One region of the Paenibacillus sp. DP01 genome, then DNA from elsewhere that is predicted to be linked to it. Evidence: predicted binding sites of a transcription regulator. Region 1 holds the regulator's gene; the other holds the start of a gene.
What was found. Region 1 encodes NrdR, which represses ribonucleotide reductase genes. Its sites were predicted from a motif close to AACACNATATATNGTGTT; they were not measured.
Positions count from the first base shown of each region.

Region 2: the regulator NrdR is predicted to act here: its motif matches at 3,384-3,401, upstream of nrdI (class Ib ribonucleoside-diphosphate reductase assembly flavoprotein NrdI).

Region 1 is NZ_CP173059.1:1,956,540-1,961,995, forward strand. It holds gene coaE (dephospho-CoA kinase) at 1-556, shown strand, start outside; gene ACH59B_RS08735 (lytic transglycosylase domain-containing protein) at 553-1,116, shown strand; gene ACH59B_RS08740 (alpha/beta-type small acid-soluble spore protein) at 1,236-1,460, opposite strand; gene nrdR (transcriptional regulator NrdR) at 1,566-2,033, shown strand; tRNA gene ACH59B_RS08750 (tRNA-Ala) at 2,164-2,239, shown strand; tRNA gene ACH59B_RS08755 (tRNA-Lys) at 2,251-2,323, shown strand; gene ACH59B_RS08760 (S9 family peptidase) at 2,409-3,413, opposite strand; gene ACH59B_RS08765 (N-acetyltransferase) at 3,397-4,062, opposite strand; gene ACH59B_RS08770 (MerR family transcriptional regulator) at 4,059-4,838, opposite strand; gene ACH59B_RS08775 (radical SAM/SPASM domain-containing protein) at 5,015-5,456, shown strand, end outside.
Region 2 is NZ_CP173059.1:2,107,865-2,113,320, reverse strand. It holds gene ACH59B_RS09555 (ABC transporter substrate-binding protein) at 1-887, shown strand, start outside; gene ACH59B_RS09550 (MFS transporter) at 950-2,173, opposite strand; gene ACH59B_RS09545 (GNAT family N-acetyltransferase) at 2,176-2,736, opposite strand; gene ACH59B_RS09540 (DUF2500 domain-containing protein) at 2,797-3,159, opposite strand; gene nrdI (class Ib ribonucleoside-diphosphate reductase assembly flavoprotein NrdI) at 3,568-3,927, shown strand; gene nrdE (class 1b ribonucleoside-diphosphate reductase subunit alpha) at 3,914-5,456, shown strand, end outside.

The DNA of each region.
Region 1 (5,456 bases):
CACCGTGTCGGCTCTTTTGGTCGCCAAGGGTGCGCTGCTGATCGACGCAGATGCCATTGCCCGGGAAGTTATGCTTCCGGGGCATCCGGTGCTGGCGGCGGTCATACAGCATTTTGGACAAGCTATAGTGAACAGTGACGGAACCCTGCACCGCAAAAGACTGGGAGAGATTGTATTCAGAGATCCTGTACAGCGACAGGCACTTAACGATATTACGCATCCTGCTATTCGTGAGGAAATGCGTCTGCGCATGGAAGCTTATGAACGGGAGCAGCCGGACAAGCTTGTTTTGGCAGATATCCCGTTAATGTATGAGTCTGGGCTGGAGAGCCTGTACGAGGAAATTATGGTTGTATATGTACCACGTGATGTTCAGCTCCGACGTCTGATGCTCAGAGACGGTCTGACAGAAGAGCAAGCCGAGCTTCGTTTGTCCGCACAAATGGATATCGAGCAGAAAAAAAATTTAGCTGATATTGTTATTGATAATAGCGGAACACAGTCTGAGACGCAGATGCAAATTGATCAGTTTTGGCAGCGAAAGGGACTTGCATGAACATTTTACGTAAGAAAAGAGTCCTGCTCATTTTGTTTGTCGGATTTGTCCTGATTCTGTTCCTCAACTCGAATTGGATGTCCTGGTTTTACCCGATTCAATATAAGGATGAGATTCGGCAGTATTCACAGACCTATGAAGTGGACCCATTTTTGGTGGCGTCTATTATCCGTGTGGAAACAAATTTTAAAACCAGCAAGCAGTCACACAAGGGTGCGCTGGGGCTTATGCAGATTATGCCGAACACGGCCAATTGGATTATGGAGAGTGCTCAGATTCAAAAGGTCCCGCTGGACAGTGTCAAGCACGAGCCCGGCACCAATATTGAGCTGGGTACCTGGTATCTGCATAACCTGTCTATGAAGTTTCAGGATAATCCTGTGGTCATCGTAGCTGCTTACAATGCTGGTCCAGGTAAAGTTCAGGAATGGCTGGATCAGGGGGTGTGGGATGGCAAAGAAGAGTCCATTAAGCAAATCCCTTTTGGTGAGACACGGCATTATGTACAGCGAGTCATCTATTACTACAGGCAATATACAAAAATTTATAATGAGTTTTAAGGGACAGGTTAATGACAACATGAGCCTTTTCGCTTTAAAATGAAAAAAAGCGCAGGACAGGCTGTTTTTAGCAGCCTATCCCTACACTTTTTCGTATTACTTCTTCATTATTACCGAGATTATTGGTATTGTCCTGCCAATTGTTGTTCGGCGATCGTTACGAGGCGTTTTGTGATGTAGCCCCCGATCGAACCGTTCTCATAGGAAGTCATGTTACCTTGGTATCCATCTTGAGGAATGCTGATACCCAGCTCTTGAGCGATTTCATATTTCATTTGCTCCAGAGCACCGGAGGATCTGCTGACTACCAGGTTGTTGGAGTTGCCATTGTTTCCTTGTGCCATTGTTGTTCACCTCCTCGCGACGTGGTAAACATATTATGATCCGTTTCGATAAAATTATTACTAAAAAGCTTCGGGAATTTATTGGAAAAAGGAAGTGATGAGATTATGAAGTGCCCGTATTGCGCTTACAACGGCACGAAAGTGTTGGATTCGCGACCAGCGAATGATAATAAGTCCATCCGACGCCGCCGCGAATGCGAACAGTGTGCCAGGCGTTTTACCACCTTTGAAATGGTGGAAGAGACCCCACTGATGGTCATCAAAAAAGATGGCAGCCGTGAAGAGTTTAGCCGTGATAAAATGCTGCGCGGTCTCATTCGAGCCTGTGAGAAGCGTCCAGTATCAGTCGAGCAGCTCGATCTGATTGTATCTCAGGTGGAGAACGCCATTCGCAACACGGCAGCCACAGAGGTGGATAGCCAGCAGATTGGTGAGCTGGTCATGGAACAGCTCTATCCTGTGGATGAAGTGGCCTACGTACGCTTTGCGTCCGTCTATCGGCAGTTCAAAGACATCAATATGTTTATGAAGGAACTGAAAACACTGTTATCCAAAGATACAGACAGCGACTGATCGCTGACTGTATCTTTTTAGGGCCGTGGCGGGAAGATGTTAATATTTTTTTTATAAAAGTATTGACACAGGGTCGAATATTTTATATGATATAGAAGTCGCTTGAAACGTTAATTAACTTACATGAGACGGGGCCTTAGCTCAGCTGGGAGAGCGCATCGCTGGCAGCGATGAGGTCAGGGGTTCGATCCCCCTAGGCTCCACCATAATTTTATATGGACTCTTAGCTCAGTTGGTAGAGCAGTTGACTCTTAATCAATTGGTCCAGGGTTCGAGTCCCTGAGAGTCCATCCTTTAAAAAAACGGCAGAAATGCCGTTTTTTTGCTGTTTATATATCTATTCCCGGTCTAATAGAGTATACAGCAGTTCCAAGCTTAATGCTGACTAACAAAATCGGCGAGAATTTGTAGATAATCATCACTCACCAATTGTCTGGGGGCAAATACGGCGGTTAAGAAGGTTAGGGACTTGGAATGCGTGATGTACTCATTCATCATGGAATGGTCAACTTTTGGCAAATGAATGACAGACAGCAGGTCTGGAGATATCTTTTGGCGATATACTCGCTCAGTGTCTTTTACATCTACGTTTATATCTTTCCCAGCCAGAACCAAGAGTACAGGAGATTTAAAGTAGCTTAATTCTTCCGTAGAATCAGAACGAAAATTTTTGCCTATAAAGCTCCATCTTTCTTTGGAAATGATATCGTTAGGACTGGCTATGCTTAGGTATTCTTCATAGGAAGCATGATTTTTCAGTAATTGTAGAACCTTATGGTCGTAGTCCAGTCTCTTTTTAATTTGCTGCGGGCTAGCTCCTTCTTGTTCCAACTCTTTTTTTGTGTTAAATCGCCCTTGTGTAATCCAATTCACAGCCGGCGATACAAGGATGCTGAATGCAATATCATGCTCCTCTTTAACGATTTTCGGAATGACCCAGCCTGCTTGACTGGCTCCCCAAAGGCCGATTTTGTGCTTATCAATCATCGGTAAGGTTTTGGCCCAGTCAACTGCATATCGAATCTCCTGTGCCCGGTCCTCCATACTTTGCTCCAGCCAATCGCCTGGAGCGCGGTTAATACCGGGCTTATTCAGGGATAAGGAAGCATACCCCTTAGAAGCAAACCTTTCCCACAGTGGTTTGTATCCATCATCATAGGTGTCATTGATTGGACCATCTCCATGGACAAAAACAACCAATCCAACCTTTCCCGAGTAGTTTTTAGGCAAAGCCAGTGTACCTGTTAATACTCCTTTGGGAGTTGCAATTTGTATTTTTTCTTCCGTCATCTTGTAGGAATTTTGATATAAAACAATCAATATCAAGGCAACAGCCAGACCTGCCGCAATACCAAGGGTAAGTTTATATGTTTTTTTCAATGCTGTTCTCTCCTCGAATGCAGTTTTGTTCTTTCCAGCTCATTAGATGCCATACAGGCTCCTTGAACCAAAAATGCCGCCAACCATTATATCGGGACTGCTCTATTTCAAACGCTAGATTGCGGTACAAGCGGATAGCCTGCCGATTCTGATGTGCTACATAAAGTGTCAACGTATGGAACCCGGATTCAACCGTAAACCGCTGTGCGAAAGCTAGAAAATGTCGCCCGATCCCTTGATTGCGATGACTTGAGCGAATCGCCAAATGATCAATGTAACACTCATCTATGGCAGGTTTATAGTCCAGCGCATACATGCCTGTCAAAAATTTAAATACATTGAAGCAGCCAAACTGTATTATAAGCGAAGCCAAAGAAGTGAGATTTGTTTTAGGAAGTGAAGAGGAGGAAGTCTTCCATTTGAGCGAAAGGACACCAACAACATCTTCGTTCTCTTTAACCACAAATTGCTTCCCAGATGTAGAATCAGGATGTTGAACCCAAACCTGCATTAATAAACGCTGTATATCTTGATCCTCCAAAGTAACAAGAGCTTGAAATTTTGCCTTAAACGATTCCACTAAGAGCTTACATACGGCTTCATGGTCTTGCTCTTGATAAGCAACAATGTCATAGGATTGTGGACTCATGTAACGTCCTCCTGCACATCAGAAATTTTTACTTGAATCTCATATTGCAGCTCGTTGCTGTCGAATATGGATAGATAGGATTTTTCCACCACAATGACCTTGCTTAGGCATTCATATTGGTGCTGGGTCGCATAATGCTCCAGTTGTTGGACTTGGTGTTCGATCTCAGCGTCTTCAGTGGCGGAGAAATGCTTGTAGAGATAGGTGCCTTCTTCCAGAATATAGTCAGCTGCTCCTGATGTCGTTTCATAATATAGTTTCACCTGTCCAGAATCAGATAGATAATGTAGATCATTTTCAAATAATTGTGGTGGTGAAGGCCGCTGCTCAAATAGATTCCTGGCCGTGAGTTCTTGATCACTCTCCAATGCAAACCACAGCTTTAAATGTCGAGTGCCCTGCAGCTTGAGTCGATACTCATTGTTTTGCTGGGTAAGGGTATGATGTTCTTTTAGCACTTTGTGAATAAACTGTTCGAGCAACTTTAAGTTAGCGATTTCATCCTGTACCTTCTGTAACGAATGTTCTAAAAGCTGGTTGTAATCATCGGCAGTGTAGGAAGTCATACATTCTTCAATTTGACCGACAGGGATGTTTAGTTTACGTAGCATTAAAATATGGGAAAGTTGATAAATTTCATGAAGTCCGTACATTCGATATTGATTTTCATCTGTGTATAACGGATAAAGGATACCCTTTTCCTCAAAATACCGCAGCTGATGTACAGATACATTCATGAGCTGAGCAAGCTGGCTGATCGTTATGTGTTTTTTCAATGATAGGTCTCCTTACTCATAATTGATAATTGAATAACTTCACTATAAACCTTAGGTCAGACCTAAGGTCAATAGAAAATATCCGCAGAGTTTACCTCTCGTTCATAACCCGTTATAATCATAAGATTAGTGAGCATAAACCAAATGTTCAGGATGAAGGTTAGAATGGGGAAATTATGTTGAAGACATTTAAGAAGGTATACATTGAGATAACAAGCATTTGCAATCTTGCATGCAGTTTTTGCCCTCAGACACAACGTGTCAAAAAATTTATTGATCCAGAAGTCTTTCGGAATGTGCTTGATCAGGTCAAGCCGCATACGGATTACATTTATCTGCATGTCAAAGGAGAGCCTTTGCTCCATCCCAAAATTGATCTTTTGCTGGAGAGTGCGCATGAGAAAGGCTTAAAGGTCAACATTACCACCAATGGTACCTTGCTGCCGAAGACCGGACATAAGCTGCTTGGTCAGCCGGCATTACGGCAGATGAACTTTTCTCTTCATAGTTTTGACGGGCATGAAGGTTCTGTGGATCGAGAAGGTTATTTGGGTCATATTTTCACGTTTGTCAGAGAAGCTGTGAAGCACAATGTCATTATTTCATTCCGTCTCTGGA
Region 2 (5,456 bases), 150 kb from region 1:
TAAACCATATGTACAATGAAGGTCTGTTGGATAGGGATACTTTTGTACAAAAAAGTGATCAATACAAATCCAAAATCGCCGCAGGTCGTGTCATCGGACTGATTGATCAGGAATGGAACTACCAGGATGCCGAAAATGCGCTCAAGGCAGCAGGTAAGGATGAATACACCTATTCCCACTTTCCGGTCACTTTAAATGAGCAATACGAGGATCATTCCCTCCAGCCCATTGGTTTCGATACTGCGTCTGGGATTGGCATTACAACTTCATGCAAAAATCCGGTGCGAGCGATCAAGTTTCTGGACTTCCTGGCCTCCGATGAAGGGCAAATTTTACGTAATTGGGGAATCGAAGGCCAGCATTACAATGTAGAGAACGGCAAACGAGTCATTCCTGCAGCTGTGCAAGAACGCAAAAACAAAGATAACGCTTCTTTTAGCAGAGAATCAGGTATCGGTTTGTATTGGATATGGGGACCACATTACGGCGATAGCGTGAAGGACCCTACTGGCAACTATTACACAACCAATTATCCGGAGATGATTACCGAAAATTATAGCCAAGCGGAAAAAGAATCCCTTCAGGCATATAAAGCTCGGACATGGAAAGACCTGTTCCCGAACGAAAAGGATTTTCCGGTAAAAGAGTGGGGTGCTGCCTACAACATGCCTGTTCCGACCAATACAAATTACAATGTTATTTATCAGAAGTCGCAGGACATTGTACGCAAACGGATTCCTGAGGCTGTACTCGCCAAGCCAGATCAATTCGATGCCGTGTATGACCGCATGCTCCAAGAGCTGGATCAGGCGGGTGTACCAAAGGCTGAAGAAATCTTCACTGGCCTGATTCAAAATCGTCTGAAGCTATGGTATGGGGAGAAGTAGAGATTGATTGCTACTAAAGTATATAAGGGCTGACAGTCAAGACCTGTCAGCCCCTTTTTACACTAAACATTCTGTTTTGTTACTTTTTCTTTCCAGCTATTATTTTTCCTGGACACCCGGTGGACATAAAGCAACAAAAAGATTGGAATCAATGCAATCCCGCCACACAGCACCCAAGATATCTGAATAGGTGTTTGATCTGAAGCAAGATTGGTAAAATTACGGCTTACGACTCCTGTCACGATTAAACCTATGCACATACCTAGTTGGGAAATGGCAGAATCCAGAGATAGCAGTGTTGAACGATACGCATTAGAGATTCTTTTGTTTAGAAAAATTTGTTTGGCAACCGGGTACATCCCTCGCCCAATTTCATAGATTAAAAAGGTAAGCAGTACAGGATAAAACGTGTTGAAAGCACCGGCTAAAATGAGCCATATCCCAATCATCCCGCAAGCATACATGAGTATATGTACATCACTATAACGTGCGCCTAGCTTTCGAACCAAATAGCTTCCCAAAGTCATACATAGTGAATAACCCGCCTTGATCAATCCCATAATCCAAATTCCTTGTTCAGAAAGACCGACCAGACGTGGCTGTTGAAATGTATTCCCCGCCGAATTCGAAAAGCTAATAAATAAACCAATAACAAACACAATCCAGATCGACTTATTTTCAAAACCGATACGGACACTTTCCCCGATAATCGTTGTAATGCGAGTAGCAGATGTTTCTCGATGGGTAATATTCTTCTCTTTCATATAAAAGCAGCATAGAATAATACATAAGATAATAGAGACAATGCTGGCTGCCCAGGGAAGTGAATAGTTAAATGTTGCAAGGAAGGCCCCCAACAGACCACAAATAAATCCCGAAATGTACTGTATACTGTTTGAGGTTGTAAAAAGAACTTCCATGGGCTTATCACTGTTTTCCACAACCCAGGATTCCAACGAGCCTGATTGCAAGCATATTGACAGCCCCCCAAAAACTTGTGCGAACACAAGCAGCCACATGCGATCTGTCCAAACGAACAATACACTGTAGACTAGAAAACAACAAAGCCCCAAAACAACAGAAATTTTTCTTCCATATTTGTCTGCAATAGCTCCAGTTGGTATTTCAAACAGAAAAATACTTACAAAGAATACAACCAGCAAGAAGTTCGCACTTTGCAGAGAAAGTCCTTTAGCTAACAGAAATAAGATGAGCGTAGTTCCCGTGATTTCACTCATAAAAAATTGAAGAAAGCTGACGGAGTAAAATAGCTTATGTGGCCTCACTTTCAGGGCTCCTTCGCTTGCTCTACAGCCTCATATTCATTTCGCAACATCCCCATCTGAATGATGTCATAGTACTGTCCTTCCCTGAATAGCTTTTCTCGTAGTCGGCCTTCCTCCTTAAAGCCACATGCCAGATAGCAACGATATGCACGTTCATTGAACGCATAGACCTCCAGCTCCAGCCGATGCAGATTCAGTGAATGAAATGCAAATTTTTGTATCAATCGTATCGCTTCCCGCCCATATCCTTTGCCCAGATCACCGTCGCGCCCGATTACAATACCAAGGGTGGCGTGCCGATTTACCCAGTTGATTTTGAATAAATCGAGTTGTCCAATATAGTCCAGTGTATCTTTATGTGCAATGACAAAGCCCTTGATCTCAGAGTTGCCGTCAATCATCATCTGTACAAAAGATTCACTATTAGCCTGTGAATGCGGATAGATAAATACGTCGCTTAATCCATGTGTGATTGCCGAGTCATTAACCCATCTTCGGATATCAGGTATATCCTCCTGACGGTACTCTCTTAATACAATTCGTGCTCCAATGATATGTGGCATCGTCAGCTTCCTCCCTATTATGTATTGGTTCTGGTAATACTCTATCACCCTGTCCCCCTTTTACGCTCCCATTAATCTCACAAACTCCAGGAAACGTGTACCTTTATAATGAACCTCCCCGCGATCCCCGATTACAATCATTCCGAAGTCCGTATCCTTCACCTCCAGCTCCTTACGCTCCCCCCTGTCAAATTCAAAGGTGATATAGTAATCGGTCGAAGCTGAAAAATTGCCTGATCCCCCACGCACTCTCGTTCGCTTATCCACAACCTTGCAAGAACGTTGGACCTGTTCGGCTGCTTGATTGGAAAGACCTGCACTTATCGATTTGACAATTCCCATAATGATTACAAAAGCAATGAGTCCAAACACGACAAAAAAGATAATACTAAACGGTTGAAATGCCATAAAACCACTTCCCATTTGCCTCATCCTTTCTACAGTAAAATGTAAATTTTCCATTCTATTGCCCATTGACAAATCGTACATCCTCAGCTTAAAAAACTCCAATACTTTTTTAACATACTTACGAAAAAAAAGTTCTTTCGCTCTTTTCCGCACCCTGCTTGGACTTACACCCGATCTGGGTCCTCTGAGCCTCTCTAGACCGATTGACAAAACTATATATAGATATAAAATAGAAAGTGTACTCTAAATATAGTGTAAAAAACGTATTTATGCCCGATATCTTGAAGATAAAGGTATGAAAATACATGTAAATATAGAGTCAAAAATCTTAAATGGCGCAGCCAGCAAGGGATTACAGCTATGATGGGTCTCTTGGCAATGCCGTTTTCTTTTTTTCGTTAATTGTTAAGGAGGTTGCACACCATGCTGATTGCTTATGATTCCAAGACCGGCAATGTAAAAAGATTTATAAACAAGCTCAAGCTTCCGGCGGTTCAGATTGAGGAGCAAATGACTATAGAAGAACCTTACGTACTCATTACATATACAACCGGGTTTGGGCAGATACCTGAGAGGGTATCTTCATTTTTGAAAAAAAATGCACAAAACCTTGTTGGTGTAGCTGCAAGCGGCAACCGTAACTGGGGTGAGAAATTTGCCAAAAGTGCGGATTTGATTGCCGACCATTATAATGTCCCCGTGATTAGCAAATTTGAATTATCTGGAACGTTCGGAGATGTGGAGCGTTTTAAACAGGAGGTGAGCCGAGTTGCGGCATATTGAATTGAACAACATGTTGATGAAACGCGATACAGACGGCTTTTTCCAATTGGAAAAGGACCAAGAGGCTGTAGCAGAATTTATGAAGGAAGTTCAAGAACGAAGTTTGAAGTTTGCTGACACAGCTGCTCAAGTGCTGTATATGATTGAGAATGATTATTACGAAAATTTCTATAACAGCTATACAGCTGATGAAATTAATGATATTTTCCATATCACTCATAGCTATAATTTTAAATTCCCTTCCTATATGGCAGCATCCAAGTTTTATACTGATTATGCAATGAAGAGTAACGACCGTAAAGTCTATCTGGAACACTACCCTGACCGGGTGGCTGCTGTCGCCCTGCATTTGGGACGCGGCAACGCCGATACGGCGCGCCTGTTGTCCCGCTCGATGATGGAGCAACGTCTTCAGCCAGCTACACCAACCTTCCTGAACGCTGGCAAAAGCCGCCGTGGGGAATTGGTGTCCTGCTTCTTGCTCGAAATGGATGACTCTCTGAACTCAATCAACTATGTATTGAACACTTGCATGCAATTGTCCAAAATTGGCGGCGGTGTTGCGGTTAACCTGTCGAAGCTGCGGTCACGCGGCGAGGCGATTAAAGGTGTTGAAGGCGCAGCAAAAGGCATTATGCCTGTGCTGAAGCTGATGGAAGATGGTTTCTCCTACGCAGATCAAATGGGTCAACGTAAAGGCTCTGGCGCTGCCTATTACAACATTTTCGGATGGGACGTGCTGGAGTTCCTGGATAGTAAAAAAATCAATGCTGATGAAAGAGTACGTCTCAAGACACTTTCGATCGGATTGCTGGTGCCAAACCGCTTTTACAAGCTGGCACAGGATAATGAACCGCTGCATGTATTTGCACCTTATAGTGTGTTCAAGGCTTACGGAACGCATTTGGACGACATGGATCTGGATGAAATGTACGATACGCTGCTCGCTGACGATCGAGTGAAGAAAAAAATAGCGATGAGCGCACGTGATATGCTGACGAAAATTGCCATGATTCAGTTGGAGTCTGGCTATCCATATATTATGAACAAAAGTAACGCAAATCAGGCGCATGCTCTTAAAAACGTGGGCCAAGTCAAGATGTCGAACCTATGTACGGAAATCTTCCAGTTGCAGGAAACTTCCGAGATTACAGATTATGGACAACAGGATATCATTCGCCGGGATGTAAGCTGTAACCTGGCTTCCCTGAACATTGTAAATGTGATGGAACACGGCAAAATCCGTGAGTCCGTTCATGAGGGTATGATTGCTCTTACCTCGGTCAGCGATATGACCCAAGTAGCTAATGCCCCAGGTGTTGCAAAAGCGAACCGTGAAATGCATTCCGTTGGTCTGGGTGTAATGAATCTGCACGGCTACCTTGCCAAGAACAAAATTGCATATGAAAGCAATGAAGCGAAGGATTTTGTCCGTACCTTCTTCATGACGATGAACTATCATTCCATCGAAAAGAGTATGGAAATCGCAAAAGCAGCCGGACAAAGCTTCTATGGATTTGAGGAATCAG